Regions from separate parts of the Propionispora vibrioides genome, predicted to be linked through region 1. Evidence: riboswitches for the same ligand, from Rfam matches in the RefSeq annotation. Region 1 holds a riboswitch; the other holds the start of a gene.
The links. A riboswitch is a leader RNA that binds a small molecule or an ion and turns the genes downstream of it on or off. The one in region 1 is predicted to bind fluoride.
Positions count from the first base shown of each region.

Region 1 (8,067 bases):
CAGGGCATCGGCTTCGGTGCCTTCGGGTGCGTCTACCGGTGAGAATGAGGCGCTGGAACTGCGGGACGGCGATAAGACGCGCTATGGCGGTAAGGGAGTTTTGCAGGCTGTGGCCAATGTCAACAATCGCATAGCCCCGAAACTGATCGGGCAGGATGCCGGTGATCAGGCGGCGATTGATCAGCTCCTACTGGAGCTGGATGGTACACCGACTAAGGCCAATTTAGGCGCCAACGCCATTTTGGGCGTTTCCATGGCGGCTGCCCGGGCCGCAGCGATAGAACAGGGCTTGCCGCTCTATGCCTATCTGGGCGGCAGCGAGGCGGTGCGGCTGCCGGTGCCGATGATGAATATTTTAAACGGCGGCAAGCATGCCGACAACAGTGTGGACTTTCAGGAGTTTATGGTTATGCCTGTCGGCGCGCCTACCTTTGCCAAAGCCCTGCAATATGGTGTGGAAACCTTTCACGCGCTCAAAAAGCTTTTGGGGCAACAGGGTTATGCCACCAGTGTGGGTGATGAGGGCGGCTTTGCACCTAACCTGAAGAGCAATGAGGAGGCCTGCGAGCTGATTATCGAGGCCATCCGGTCAGCCGGCTATGTGCCGGGTGTGGATATTGCCCTGGCGCTTGACCCGGCAGCCAGTTCGTTTTATGAAAATGGTCAGTATCATTTAACAAAATCAGGGCAGGGAGTAAAGAGCAGCAGTGAAATGACGGCGCTGTACAAGGAATGGGCCAAGAAATATTACCTGGTTTCCCTGGAAGACGGATTAGCGGAAAATGACTGGGACGGCTTCCGGGAGCATACGGCAGCCCTCGGTCAGGCATTGCAGATTGTGGGCGACGATATTTTTGTCACCAATACCAAATTTATTGCCCGCGGCATTAAGGAGAAGACCACCAATGCGGTGCTTATTAAGCTAAATCAGATCGGTACGGTGACCGAGACGGTGGAGGCCATTAAAATGTGCCGTTAGGCCGGCTGGAATTATGTTGTTTCCCACCGTTCCGGCGAGACCGAAGATGCGTTCCTGGCCGATTTTGCCGTGGCCATGGGCGGCGGTCAGATTAAGACCGGTTCGGCTTGCCGCAGTGAACGCATTGCCAAATATAACCGCCTGTTGGAGATTGAGGCCGAGTTGGGCGGAAAAGCTGTCTTCGGCAATCCTTTTGCCGCCAAATGACAGGCTGTCCGGTTGATTTTTCAGGCAGAACGGCGTAAAAACCGGCGATGGAGTTCGCCATAACCCCGCAGTGAACGCGGTAATAACTCCTACCTTCCCTAGGGTGTGTTGGCAAATGGTTCGGAGTGTCTTTGAAGGGTGCTTTTTTGACACACTTCGTTGAAATTTTTGGAAGTAAGGGCCATTTTCGTGAATTTTGTCTTTTCGCAAAAGTCACTCGCCATAGAACATTTCGTTAATTTGAAGCACACCCTGGGAGTATTAGTCAAGGACTAACAAGGAGGTAGCTGTCAATGGAACAGAACTTTGCTATTGCCGCGCAGTGGGTGCTGCTGGCCCTTATTGCCACCGTCCTGTCTATCCGGCTGGGCATTTCGGTGGCGCTTATGGAGATTGCCGTGGGTGTGATTGGCGGCAACGCCATGCATTTGGAGATTACATCCTGGGTTACTTTTTTAGCCGGATTTGGTGCTGTGGTGTTGACCTTTCTTGCCGGGGCTGAGATTGATCCCGATAGTCTTAAAGGCAACCTGAAAGAAAGTCTGGTGATTGGCTTTTTATCGTTTCTGCTGCCCTTTCTGGGCGGCATGTGGCTTGCCGAGTATATGTTCGGCTGGGACGGCAATGCCGCTAAAATTGCCGGTATTGCACTGTCAACCACCTCAGTGGCCGTCGTGTATGCCGTCATGGTAGAAAGCGGGCTGTCGGCCAGCCGTTTAGGTCAAGGCATTCTGGCGGCCTGCTTTGTCACTGATTTGGGGACGGTGCTGGCCCTGGGGTTGCTCTTTACCGGATTTTCGCTAAAGGTCGTCTGGTTTACAGCAGTTATGATCGTGGCTGTGCTGGTTATTACTCCGCTGGCTGCCAGGATATTCAAATGGTATGGCGGGCGGGTCAGTGAGCCGGAAATCAAGTTCATTTTTCTGGTACTCTTAGCCCTGGCCTATCTGGCGGTAATCAGCGGCAGCGAGGCGGTACTTCCGGCCTATATTATCGGTATGGCCATGGCCCGCTTTTTCAAGCACTACAAACCAACGCTGGTGAAAATGCGAGCCATTGTATTTGCCGTTTTTACGCCGTTCTATTTCATTAAAGCGGGGGTACTGGTATCGGTGGGAGCTTTGTATACGATGTCCGGGACTATCCTGGTTTTCCTGCTGATCAAAATGGCTGCCAAGTTTATCGGCGTATTGCCGGCGACCAACTGGTTTCACTATACACCGCGTACCGGTATTTACACTACCTTGCTAATGAGCACCGGTCTGACCTTTGGCACTATTTCGGCCTTGTACGGGCTAACTAATCACTATATCGATGAGGGACAGTACAGTGTACTGGTGGCAACCGTCATTTTGAGCGCCGTGGTGCCGACGATGATCGCCCAAAAATGGTTTTTCCCGACAGATGAGACCGACGAATCGCCGGCAGTGATAAAAAACATGGTTATCAGGGAGAGGGAGGCCGATTGATATGGATTTGAAAAAAATAGTTGTGGCTTATGACGGCTCAGCCGGCAGCCACAAGGCGTTAGTCTGGGCGGTAGGCCTGGCTGCCAGGTTTGAGGGGGCGACGGTGGTAGTGGCCAGTGTGGTTAAGCCCCCTGAATTTAGCTCCAGCATTGATGAAGTGGATGAATGGTACGCCGATGGAGAGAAACAGTACCGGCCGCTGCTGGAGCAGGCTGTGGTTTATGGTGAGGAACAGGGGATTTTTCTACAGACGGAAATCTTAAAGGGCCATCCGGCGGAGAGCCTGATGCGCTACGCTGTTGATCGCAGGGCCGATTTGATTGTCATGGGTACACGGGGCATGGGTGGATTTAAAAGTCTGATTATTGGCAGTGTAGTGCAAAAGGTGGTTACCTATGCTAAAGTGCCGGTTGTTGTGGTAAAATAAAGATAGCATATCAAAAATGTTAACGAAGTATGGTACAAAAAGTGCCGTTAGGGTTGTTGCGGATAGTTAAGCACCCCCCTAAGGGTTAACGGAGAAAATTACAAAAATACGGCCCGGTAGCTGGCTGGCCCGAGCCGTATTGGCTGTCGTGGTGGCAGCCGGCGACCAGGCTGCAAAAGATCATACACGCTGCTGTGCCGGTTTAGGCCGTTGCAGGCAGCCGGGCTATAAAAAGTTGATTGGTATCAAGTTGAAGGAGGAGTCTTTGTGCCCAAAATTGCGAGTCAGGCCAAACGATTACGGATTTATATCGGGGAAAGCGATCACTGGAAACGGCGTTCTTTGTATCAAGCTATCGTGGAAAAGGCCAAGGAACTGGATATGGCGGGGGCGACGGTGTTTCGCGGCATCGTGGGTTATGGGGCCAACAGCCGGATTCATACGGCCAGTATTGTGGATTTATCCAGTGATTTACCCATTTTAGTGGAAATTATCGACAGTGAGGAGTATGTTGCCAAGCTATTGCCCTTCCTGGATGATATGCTGGAGGAGGGAATGGTTACGATTGACGATATAGAAGTTATCAAATACGGTCATAAACCACCGAAGCGATAACAGAAGAACAGACGAGGCAAGAGAGGTGAAAGTATATGCTGGGAATTGTTTTAGTAGCGGTCGGCGGTGGGATTGGTTCAGTCATTCGGTATTTAGTGTCCAATTGGATGGCGGAGCGGTTTGGTCCGGAGTTTCCCTTTGGGACGTTGCTTGTTAATGTGGTAGGGTGCTTCATTATCGGCTTATTTTTGACAATGACCACCGAGCGGTTAAGCATCAGCCCCTACTGGCGATTGCTTGTCGCCATTGGCTTAATAGGCGGTTTGACTACGTTTTCATCCTTTAGTTATGAGACTTTGCGCTTACTGCAAACTGCCGATGCCTTGCGGGCTTTTTATAATGTAGGACTCAATTTGGGAGTCGGTTTTTTTGCCACCTGGCTGGGGATTGGTATTGCCAGACTGTTTTAGAGAGGAATTATTTCCTGGGAAAAGATGGGGAATGTGAACCGTCTAACCCAGGTTTATTCTTTTTCGGGCCAATCAGGGACCCTTCGCCGGAGACAGGCTTCTCGAAAACCAGGGTGGTTTGTATCCAGAGTAAGAAACAGGATTATCCTGAGCCTGATGGAAGTGTGACAAACAGATGTCTTTTTATTTGGTCATAAGGCCATTACTTATACTGATGACTTTACGGGAGATATAAATCGAGGCCTGTTCCTTTTACGGAACAGGCCTCGATTTATGCAGGGTAAAAGCGGCGGCAAATTGATGAAGCATCTGATAGGAGCTGCCGCTATATGGCGGTTTTAGTTAGCCGGGAGTTCAGATGGATATTCATTTCTTTAAAGGCGTGGATAAAGGCTTCCAGCGGCGTCAGGGTATAGGTGCCTGTCGAGTAAATGGCTGTGTCGGCGACGGCGCCAGTCGTTGCGTCATAGATTGTCTGAGTCAGGGTGATATAATAGGCATTCTTTTCTTGCTTAACGCGGCTGGCACTGACTTCAGAGGCAATGACCCAGCGGCAGCCGGAGGCCGCTGCTGCCTGTTGCCAGGAATCCGGCATGTCGGCAGGAGTTACCTGGCGGGAAAAGGTGCGGCGGTATTCATCCTGCAAGGCCTCATTCATATACCAGAATTCGGTGGTTAAGTTCTCGGGCAAGCTGTTTTTCAGCGGCAGGATATAGGCACTGTCCTGGCTGGCCCCGGCAAACGCCGGAAAAGCGGGAAGCGGCATGCCGGCATCCATGGCCAGGCGGCGTTTGTCGTAATAATTTTTGATGGCCGAATCGATATAACCGGTTAACTGATGGGAATCGCTTACGAAGGCTGGGGCCGGCCATTTTATTTCCCGGCCAAACTGCTGATAACCGCCGAATAGGGTCTGCAGCACGCCGGTGACCGGATCGCTGGACTGGACGATGCGGGTCACTGGCAGGATCGGGGCGAACTTGGCGGCGAAAGCGGCATTGCCCACAGCCGGGGCGCCGAAAGTGATAACCTCCAGTTGGCCGGAAGTCATACCGGTGCTGATTAATCTTGCGCCGCCTAGGGTAGCGGCTGCGCCGCCGAGGCTGTGACCGGTCAGGTAAAGCTTGCGGTCTTTGTTCGCCGTCAGCAGATCGGGCAGCGCCAGGCTGCCCCGGCGGGGGCTGCGCAGCGTGGCCGCCGGTCCGGCCTGTAGGAATTGGTTAAAGCCCTTATGGACTTTAGGTTCGGTATCAGGCACATTCTTTTGAGCCGCAGCAGCGGAGATTTCTTCATCGGTAGCGCCGGCGAAGGGTACTTTATCCACTTTAAGGTCAAGTTTAACATCCTTTTCATTTTCCGTACCGACAATGGCGATAAAATAGAAGGGCGTATTATTTTTCTGGGCAATCAAGTAGCGGACGCCGGAGCGGCCCTGGGGCTGAACGTAATGATCAATTTGCCAGCCGTCCTGCTCCAGGTAGCGGGTGCTTAACTCACCAAGACGGTCGCTATAGGCTGCGGCGCTGGTGGCGGCAGCCAGATAAATTTTATAAGCTTCTTCATAATCTTCCTGGGGACCGGCCCAGGCGGCAGCCGAAGGATAGATCAGAAAGCAAAGAACAAGCAGCAGGTGCAAAAATGGCTTCACAGCCGCACCTCCTTCCGTAGAATCTGGACTGAACAGTCAGTTGTACTACTCAAATTATAGGAGCAGCTACAAGCGGCTGTCAAGGCGCTCTGGGTGGATATATTTTCCTATCCTGACAGGACAATGCATTGGTACTAGCCTTTTTATTCAAAGACATTTATAATTATCAGTAAATAGACAAGGGTTGCCGGAGCATAAAGCGCGAAGGCTTCCGGAAAAATATATGTAAAGGGGAGCGAAAAGTACGTTGCCCAGAAGGAGGCAGCCGTGAAAAAGTTTTTTTTGCTAAGTGGTATCGCTCTTTTTATAGTAGGTTTTTTCCTGTTTCGCACGACGGCGGCGGAAGATCCGGTAGATACGCAGACGGTAGCAACGGCTGGACAAACGGTTGTGAAAAAAATGCCCCGGCCGGATAAGCCGGAGGCAACCGTGGAGTTTTCGCAACAGAATCCGGCATCCTTAAAGCCAGTGCTGCGCTGGACCAAGGTGGAGTCGGCCGTGGCTTATGAAATTGAATTGTTTCAGGAAAATCCGGGCGTGTATGATGAACCACGCTTCCAGCCGACGCCGTTTTTTTCAACTTCTTATATTTATGTCAATGGCTATAATGCTGATCTAACTGATCGATTACAGCAAGATTATTTTTACTGGCGGGTTCATGGCCTTAATCTGGACGGACAACGCATCGGCGATGACTCGGACGTGCAAAAGGTATATGTGGATCAGGACAAGGACATTCAGCTAAAGCCTATTCCCACCTCTGTTTTTAACCAAACGGCGGGCAGTGTTTTGCTTTATCCGGTATATGCCTGGATTCCTGTGGCCGGTGGGGACAAGTATGAAGTGGAAATTCTTGATGATTTGCCGGAAAACCCTAACGGAATAGAACCTTCCGTGCATCGCATCGATTCGGCTATTGCCGTGGGCTTTGACTATTATGATTCCACGCCCCGGGTTGGCAGGAAGCCTTTTTATTGGCGAGTGCGGGCGATGGATCAGGAGGGGAATCCGGTGGGAGTCTATTCGGATGTCGGCAAATTTGGCGTTGTCCCCGGCGCCGCTTTTGAGGTGGCCACTTACGGCGACAGCATTACTCATGGCGGCGGTGCAGTATCGTATTCGCCGTCGGACTGGGAATACAGCTATCAGCACTATCTGGATTTTCCGGTGATCAACCTGGGAAAGAGCGGCGATACCAGCGCGACGATGGTGGAGCGCTTTGAACAGGATGTGCTGCCGTTCAAGCCCCGTTACCTGATCATTATGGGAGGCTCCAATAGTATGCGCGGCGGTTATTCGGCAGAGGATATTATTGCAGATTTGACCGCCTTGAAGAAAAAATGCCTGGACAACGGGATACATCCTGTATTCTTGACGCTGCCGCCGATTAATCCGGGCAATATTAAGCGCGTGTTTGACGAACCGACCGCAGCGGGCTGGCAGCAGGAACGGCAGAAGATCAATGACTTTATCCGGACGCAGGATCATATAGATGTGGCTCAGGGCATGGAGTCGCCGGAAGGGATATTGCCGAACGAACTGGCGACAGACGGACTGCATCTGGATATTAAGGGCAAACAGATGATTGCCGCCGCCATTAACGCCAACTGGGGACGTATTACCGGACCATCTATTCCGGGGAAATAAGGCTTCCGGTCCGGCTATAGTGTGAATGTTATTATACCATCAAAGAAGGCGGCTATTTGCTCTTTTTGATGGTATAATAATTTGAGGCGCAGTTAGAGAAGGCCAGGCAGCGGAGCTGCTCCGCGACAACAGTGTTGTGTATATTCGGTTTGTAAAGGAAGGGATGAGCGTGTCCGTAAAATTGCCACCACGGATTGATACATTTATGCAGGCAAAGTCTAGCGGTGACAGCCAGGCGTTCGTAGCCTGCTTTGCCGAGGAGGCGGTTGTTTATACCGAAGGGCAGGAGTTCCGCGGCAAGGATGCTATCCGGCAATGGTTTGAAGATAGCGCGAAGTATAAAAATCAGTATCTGGTTATGGGCTTTAGCGCCAAACGGCAGGAGTCGATTTTATCCGCCCGTGTTTCCGGCGACTTTGCGGGCAGTCCGGTATTGCTGGATTACTTCTTTACAACTCGGGACGGCCTGATCACCAGCTTAAGAATCGTAACGATGGAGGACGCGTAAGAGCGCTGCAGGAGTATAAACGCAAGCTGCCAGCATTTTGACAAGGTTCAGGCGATTGGCTATAAAGGTATATGCGCCTGTAGCACAGGTGGATAGAGCAACGGTTTCTCTTCCGTTTGAAGGATCTGTAAAAATACAGATCTTTTGTTTTTTATAT
Region 1 is NZ_FODY01000008.1:115,126-123,192, reverse strand. It holds partial or broken gene eno (phosphopyruvate hydratase) at 1-1,186, shown strand, start outside; fluoride riboswitch at 1,221-1,285, shown strand; gene BMW43_RS08805 (cation:proton antiporter) at 1,480-2,655, shown strand; gene BMW43_RS08800 (universal stress protein) at 2,657-3,082, shown strand; gene BMW43_RS08795 (DUF190 domain-containing protein) at 3,350-3,697, shown strand; gene crcB (fluoride efflux transporter CrcB) at 3,733-4,107, shown strand; gene BMW43_RS08785 (lipase family protein) at 4,433-5,755, opposite strand; gene BMW43_RS08780 (SGNH/GDSL hydrolase family protein) at 6,023-7,402, shown strand; gene BMW43_RS08775 (nuclear transport factor 2 family protein) at 7,572-7,910, shown strand.

Region 2 (8,067 bases), on a different contig from region 1:
CCGGCCCGGGGTTGCGGCAATTTAGCTTCCATTAATCCTGACAGCCATTTTGCAATCATAACTTCCTCCGTCTTTTCCTAGGCTCGTAAATTCTCAGGCGCGCCGCCACCTTGCCTTGCGAAAAAATTCCCGCAAATTCAATTTACACTTTTAAAGCTGGTGAAGCACTAGCAATGGCGTGACCAAGGCCGCCTCCAGATTCTCAGCCACCCGTTCAGCCGTCAGTTGCCGGCTGATCAGCAGGTAAGGTGTGGCTCCGTCCAAAGCGGCAAACAGGGCAGTAGCCTGACTACGCGGCGAATGGTCGCGAAACTTTCCCTGCTCCAGACCTTTGGTAAACAGCCGCTCATAAAAAGCAATCATATCGCCGCTATAAGCATTAATAAGCGACCACATAGCGGAGCAGGCCAAAATCTTGGACAAGGACAATAAAATAAACGTCATTTCCCGGGGATGCTGCGCCCAATATTGCAAATAGACCACTATGAAAAAGCGTAATCCTTCCACCGGACAGGAAAGGTTCTCCGCTTGATAGATCAGTTCCCGGACCGGCTCAAAATACTTCCCGTTAGCCGCCAGTAAAATCTCGTCTTTGCTTTTGTAATGGTAATATAAGCCGCCCTTGGTCAGACCCGCCCGGGCGGCAATCACCTCCATGGAAGCCCCTTCGTATCCTTTTGCCAGAAACTCCGTGACTGCCGCTTCCAAAATATCTTCCCTGCGTTGTTCCTTCGGAGCTTTTTTAGTCACTATGATCGCTTCCCTTCTTGCCTACCGGAATAAAAATACCTACCGCCGGTATTTTTTATAAAAACATTGCCCTTTCTCCGGTCTGCTTTGCTATAAAAATTTATGCCGGCAAACTCTATGCCATGACAAGCCAGGCTTCCTTCACCCCGGCTTGCTCAAAACATGGCCATTTGCTCATGGATTTCATCATCCCGCAGCTCGGGCTTGGCTATCTCCTCAAACTTCGGGTTCTTTATATCCTGAAAGCCTGTCCATCTCCGGCAGTCAGGGCAGTATACGCTGCTGGCGCTGAGCACCCAGGCCAGTTCCCGCTTGCATTTTATACAAACAAATTGATAAAGCTTATCGTCCACTATACTCACTCTCTTCCGGACAAGAGGACGGTGCACTAAGCCCAGCCTCCCGTATATCAGGCAGAACCTGGAAATTCATCCTGTTACTATAATCGAGAAAATCCCCGTCATTCCTTACTGGATAAGCATTTCTCCATATATCTCCGTTATCCCTGCCTGGAAAAAGAAAGAATGATTTCGCTGGAGAAAGCCACCAGCCCTTTTATACGATGTACGCTGTAAAGGACTTTCATCGTCCTAAAATATTTAAAGGGTAAATAGAATACCGCTCCTATTTACCCTTTAAAACATATTTTTTTAAATTGAAGGTGGTTTTGCTACCAGCCATTGTTGATTTTGCTGCCCTTTGGGGAGCATATGAGCATCAAACCACATGTAATAAAACCTTTCGACCGAATTCACATTGTAACCATCCTGTAAATGATCCGACGTATCGTAAGAATCTGCTAAAATCAAAACATCATCAGCCGTCGTATCTGTTCCCATGGTATCATACCCGATAATAGCCCGCCAATGTCCGCCCCAGTCAATATTCTCTACCAGTACAGGAGTATTATCTTTTAAATTGGCTATGACAAAATTTTTAAAATCATTTACGTTTGCAAAGGTAGAGCCATTTTTATCAGCCTTGTCTAAGCTGGACGTAACATCCCAGCCAATGCCTTTAAAAAAGTTCACCATCCCTTTTGTATCCGTTCCTACAATCGGTTTGGTATTCATAATATTAGCAATTGCCTTTTCCGTCCATTTTGTATTGCCAAAGTGCACAAGAACGGTTAACGCAGCCGCAGGACCACAGGTGATTTCGGTGGTTTGCTGATAGGTCTTATAATGAGGCAGAATCGTTAAGGTATTTGTTGATTGTAGATTATAAAAATCCGGAGCGGCAAAATAAGGCGATTGTTTAACATTGCCTATACCATGATAGGAAGAGGCACCTTCCGAAGAGGTAATATAGCTGGAAGGATAAGGAATTACGTGACTGTCCTCGCCATTAGCCAAAACATCCGGACTATTGGCAAAAGCTATACTTGTCATACTAAAAATTAACCCTATGACCAGATAAAAAGATAATAAGTGTAACTTTTTCACAGTATTCCTTCTTTCTTTTTCTTAATGTTATTATCTCAGTTCCCAGGCAAACAGAAATTCCCGCCCAATTTGTACCCTTTGAGCAACTACATACTAAGTTTATTTTTCTAATTCTCTACCTAACAAATTAATCCTTCAAAAGCAATTTGGAAAAAGATTTACATTCTTTTAGTTACCGGCTGTGCCCGATCGCTTTTCGTACGGTGTCAGGTTACTTTTTCTCTATCGCCTGCATCGAGCCTAAATAGAAAGTACCCAGCCCCTGCAGCTTATTACTGTAAGGACCGGGTACTTTTGTTATTGAACCATATACTTATTCTCTGCCCATCACGTACTAGACAGGGTTCTTATTTTACCTGCCGATAGTACACTTGTTTATATCTGCCAGGGCATTCAAAAGAAGAGTCAGCCGATTTATTTACTCGCTTCCTCAATCGCAACGGCAACGGCGACGGTAGCACCAACCATTGGATTGTTGCCCATGCCTATGAGGCCCATCATTTCCACATGAGCCGGCACTGACGACGAACCGGCGAACTGGGCATCGGAATGCATCCGTCCCATGGTATCGGTCATACCGTAAGAAGCCGGACCGGCCGCCATGTTGTCCGGGTGCAGCGTACGTCCCGTACCGCCGCCGGAGGCAACGGAAAAATAACGCCGTCCTTTTTCGGTGCATTCTTTTTTATACGTGCCGGCTACCGGGTGCTGGAACCGCGTGGGATTGGTGGAGTTGCCGGTAATCGAGATATCGACCCCTTCCAGCGTCATGATCGCCACACCTTCCATTACATCGTCAGCCCCGTAGCAGCGCACATTAGCCCGTTCCGATTGGGAATAGGCCTTCTCCCTGACAATCGACAGCTTACTGCTGTAATAGTCAAAAACAGTCTGCACATAAGTGAAACCGTTGACCCTTGAAATGATCTGTGCCGCATCTTTACCCAGACCATTTAAAATGACCCGCAATGGCTCCTTACGTACTTTATTGGCCGATTTAGCAATGCCGATCGCCCCTTCAGCAGCGGCAAACGATTCATGACCGGCCAGAAAGGCAAAGCATTTCGTTTCTTCCCGCAGCAGCATAGCGGCCAGATTGCCATGCCCCAGTCCAACCTTGCGGCCGTCGGCTACCGAGCCGGGAATACAAAACGCCTGAAGCCCTTCACCGATTGCCTCTGCCGCATCGGCAGCCTTGGTACAGCCCCGTTTCAGCGCGACCGCAGCCCCCAAGGTATAGGCCCAACAGGCATTTTCAAAGCAAATTGGCTGAATTCCCCTGACCATACCGGGCACATCCATCCCTTTTTGCTCACACATTTCTTTCGCCGCTTCCAACGACTCAATTCCCTGTTCTTGTAAGAAAGCTTCTATTTTGGCGATTCGCCGTTCATATCCTTCAAATTTTGCCATCCTTGTCTACCCCCTCGCTTATTCATGCCGGGGGTCGATGTGTTTGACCCCTTCGTCGTAGCGTCCATATTGACCGGTTGCCTTTTTCAACGCTTCGTTTGCGTCGGTGCCTTTCTTGATCATTTCCATCATTTTTCCTAAATGGACAAAACGATAGCCAATAATTTCGTTGTCAGCATCCAGCGCCAGCGAAGTAACATACCCCTCCGCCAACTCCATATAACGCGGGCCTTTGGCCAACGTGCCATACATGGTACCCGTCTGACTGCGCAGCCCTTTACCAAGGTCCTCCAGTCCGGCGCCAATCGGCAAACCGCCTTCGGAAAATGCAGTCTGACTGCGGCCATAAACAATTTGCAGGAAAAGTTCACGCATAGCAGTATTGATTGCGTCGCAAACAAGGTCGGTATTAAGCGCCTCCAGGATGGTTTTGCCTGGCAGGATTTCCGAAGCCATTGCTGCCGAATGAGTCATGCCGGAACAGCCAATCGTTTCGACCAGCGCTTCCTCAATGACACCTTCTTTCACGTTAAGCGTCAGCTTACAGGCACCCTGCTGCGGCGCACACCAACCTACACCATGAGTCAGACCGCAAATATCCTTGACCTCCCGGGCCTTTACCCATTTACCCTCTTGCGGGATCGGCGCCGCCCCATGATTGACGCCTTTGGCTACACAGGTCATTTCTTCGACTTCTGTTGAATACTTCATCTCTCTTCTCCTTTCATGCTAAGCCTCGGCCATAAAAATAGACTCCTACCGTAGAGGTAGGAGTCATCGGCGCACTCGAAACTGCGCAGTTCATGGCGAACTCCATCGCCAAACTATGTATTAGTTACGTAAAAATTATACTGTTAATCTAGCAGAAACGTCAATTCCAATCTTTTCTTTCGCACAAGTTATTTTTGTACAAGCGATTATCTAAAGATAGACTTCAACCGAAATAAAAGGCATTATAGCCTGGAAGGGCACCTCCGACCGCTATGGCGCCACAGTCTTTTGCTGCAAGAAAAATCCTTTTAGTTGCCGCGACTCCAGGTTCATAAAACCGTCTTCAAGCCGTTTTTTCAAATAGGAGACTTTATCCGGACTTAACCATAACGGTTAGCGCATTTTCCCTACGATAATAAACAAGGGTACAGACACTAGCTGAACGGCAACAGAAAAAACAATCAACATCCCCACCGACAGGTCGTACAAATACCCCATGCCCGCACTGCCTAAAAACCAGGCAAAGCCATAAATGCTATTGAAAAGGCCGTAAGCAAAGCCGCGGTGATCCATCGGTACCATTTCCGCTATGGCGGCACGCATGATGGACTCATGGGCTCCCATACCAATTCCCCAGAAAATCATGCCGGCAAAGGCCAAATAAATATTGACACCAAATACGCAAGGAGCAAAGAAAGCCGACAATACTGTTGCAAAAGCAAGAACGCTCAACCCATTCCGGTCGAAATAGCGTCCGAAAATCAGAGCCGACAGAGCGGCTACCCCCATTGACACCGAATAAAAAATAGGAATGCCCACAGCCGGCACAGAAGAGGTCACCCCGAAATGATATGCAACCAAAGGAAAATCAGTATAACCAACAGCAACCAGCGAAGTGGCGGCGAGATAGAGCCAAAACTTAGCGGATAGCTTTTGCGAAGATTCATCCCTTTGTTCGAAAACTACATAGGGCTTGGGATAGGTAAGCCGGGCATAGGCCAACGTCAGCAAGCAAAGTAGCATCGGAAACGCCAGCCAGGCAAAGCTCAGCCGGTAATCACCCCGTAAGTACATAATGCCTGCAACGAGCAGCGGACCGGTCATCGCACCAACTTGATCCAGCGCTTCGTGCATGCCAAAAGCCCAACCACGGCCAATATGCTTTGCTACGTTGGATAGCATGACATCACGCGCTGGATTGCGAATGGCCCGGCCCATCCGTTCCAAAACCATTAATACGGCTGCAGCCATCCAGTTATCAGCCAAAGCAAGCAGTGGTACTGCCACCAGATTGATGATATAGCCCCATATGGTAATCAGCCAGTATTGCCCTGTCTTATCACTCAATTTACCAGAAAAAAGCCGAACGCCATACCCGACAAATTCTCCTAAACCGGCAATGATGCCAACATTTGCTGCGCTGGCTCCCAGGCTGCTCAGGAAAGGCCCCGTAATGCTGCGGGCACCTTCGTGAGTCATGTCGGCAAACAAGCTAACAATTCCCATCAGCAAAACAAACTTTAGCGCTTTGGATTTATCCAACTCTTGTTCGAACACATTCACCACTCCTCTCGTCATTCTGTTGTCACTGATTTGCCGGCTTAGCTGTCGGGAACAACAATTCTCACCATGCTGGGGGACAAATTCAAATCCCGAAAAGCACTCCATTTTTCAGCTCCTTTTTATCCCTAACACATCTGCTTATTGAAAAAAGCGCTACGCTGCAGAAACTCATGACAAGCATCTTTTCAATTAGACACTTAAAAAGGAAAATAAAAAAAACAACCGACAATTCCTACAACAGTAGAAGTCATCAGCTGATTTCAGCATTCCGGATTATTCCGCAGGGGAACTTCATCCCTTTTATGATTAGTATAGCAGTTGTATCAGCTCAGCACAACTGGGGAGATTCCCTATGCGTATGCCTGCTGAACACATCCGGTGCCTATTCCTGCACAAACTCTAGCAACAGCTTAACGCGTTAACCACAAAAAAATAGTCGCGACCATGATTGGATCGCGACTATTTTTATTTGTATGGTATGACTTTGCTTAAAGTAGGCAAAGCATAGGTTACGTTACAAAATAGTCTGATCAAAACCGACTCCCAGTAAAAAGTAAATCCCTCCCCTGACGCTTAACCAGAACGGAGGAATTTACATTGCTATAGGATTGTGCCGTTATTAACCTTTGCTTGTCCAGCAATCACTGATATATCCTTGCGTATAATATTGATAAGGCAAATAACAGTACCCTTTATCTCCCCAGGATGTGCCCCAGCTATTGCGGACGATAAACACTTTACTACTATCATCGTATCCCACAATAAGTACAGCATGACCACCCAGATATTGTTCTTTGCCCGGATTCGGCATAGGAACCAACCCAGTCTGAGCTACCTCATCACTTTCAAAGGAATCATATACCTTAATCCCTATCACTACCGGCAATTCTTCGGCAAGCGCTGCTTTTATCTGGGAGAATAAAATAATACGGTGATATTCATTGACTTTGTATATAGCGGCATCGGTTGTTTGTTTATCTGTCGGCGCATTCTTAAAGGTTGCTATATCATAAGGCCAGTCGGTCTCAGGACATACACCGATTTGGCTTAAAACTTTCATACCATCCCTGATTTCGGCACCTGAGTCCTCATTAACCTGGCCTTCTAACTCTCGTTCTTTATAATATAGGAACAACCTTGACAGTGTGATTAAAGACTGGGTACTTTTCAATTCCCAATATTCCCGCAAACCGGAAGCAATGGCATTCGCCGTACAGGAGCCCAATTCTCCCTGATCAACAACAGGACTGCAATTAGACCGCAAATCAATTTTAGCAGGTAAATGCTCAATGAGTTTATATTTTGATGAATAAAAAATATAATCCCGTAAATCCGGAGAATCTTTCTTTAATAAATACTTAGGCATTGGTTTCGACCGCCTTTCCCTTTTGATTTATCATTTGACAAGCTTCTCTTTCGGTCTATTACAGTATATGCGACCTTAATTCTCTACGGTTTTCCTTTTGTTGCGGGTTCTATCTACAATAGTTCAACAGCTAATCCCACCAGGCAAAGTTAAAATCTCCTTACTCTGGCTATCACCAAAATAGAAGAATTCTAACCTATTCTCCCTTGAAGATAAACTATCAAATGCTGATTACCATCATCCATTGCTAAGGAGTATCTGACGGCTTGTTGGCCATAAGAAGAAACAGATACTAATAATAACCCCAAGTATAGACCCTAGGATTAATCCTATTGTGAAAACCTCAATCTTTCTTCCCATAAAACTTCCTCCGGTCTAAGAAGTCTGCACTTACTGCATCTCCCTTAACGTCTGTTCATGACGTTGGTTTTCCCGTTCCTGTCTTTCGTGCCATTCTTTTTCGCCTTCATTGGGACGTCTCTTCATTTCGTTTTCATGCCGTTGCTTCTCTTCACGCAATCGCTTATCATGGTCCCCCTGCTGATTCTGCGGTTGGTCCATCCGAATGGTCTGCTGCTGCCAATTGCCGGCAGGCACCGGCGATGCCTCGGTTACCGCAATACCTAAGCCGATTTGCATGATACCGGCCAACGAATAAATAATAGTCTTTCTTACAATGTCATTCATTTCAATCACTCCCATATTTTTCTTAAGAAAATAATACCAGTTAAATATTACAATTTTGTTACAAAAAACTCATTTTAAAAAATCAGACAGACGAAAATTAACCACAAAATAATCAAAACCACCCGTCAAATT
Region 2 is NZ_FODY01000015.1:40,613-48,679, forward strand. It holds gene BMW43_RS12530 (ABC transporter ATP-binding protein) at 1-59, opposite strand, end outside; gene BMW43_RS12535 (TetR/AcrR family transcriptional regulator) at 151-750, opposite strand; gene BMW43_RS12540 (hypothetical protein) at 906-1,103, opposite strand; gene BMW43_RS12545 (C39 family peptidase) at 1,401-2,195, opposite strand; gene BMW43_RS12550 (GGGtGRT protein) at 2,610-3,608, opposite strand; gene BMW43_RS12555 (iron-sulfur cluster assembly scaffold protein) at 3,627-4,319, opposite strand; fluoride riboswitch at 4,370-4,438, opposite strand; gene BMW43_RS12560 (MFS transporter) at 4,713-5,876, opposite strand; fluoride riboswitch at 6,117-6,190, opposite strand; gene BMW43_RS12565 (C1 family peptidase) at 6,502-7,248, opposite strand; gene BMW43_RS12570 (hypothetical protein) at 7,639-7,935, opposite strand.
Region 2: linked by a shared signal. The riboswitch ahead of BMW43_RS12560 (MFS transporter) and the one ahead of BMW43_RS08805 (cation:proton antiporter) in region 1 are both predicted to bind fluoride.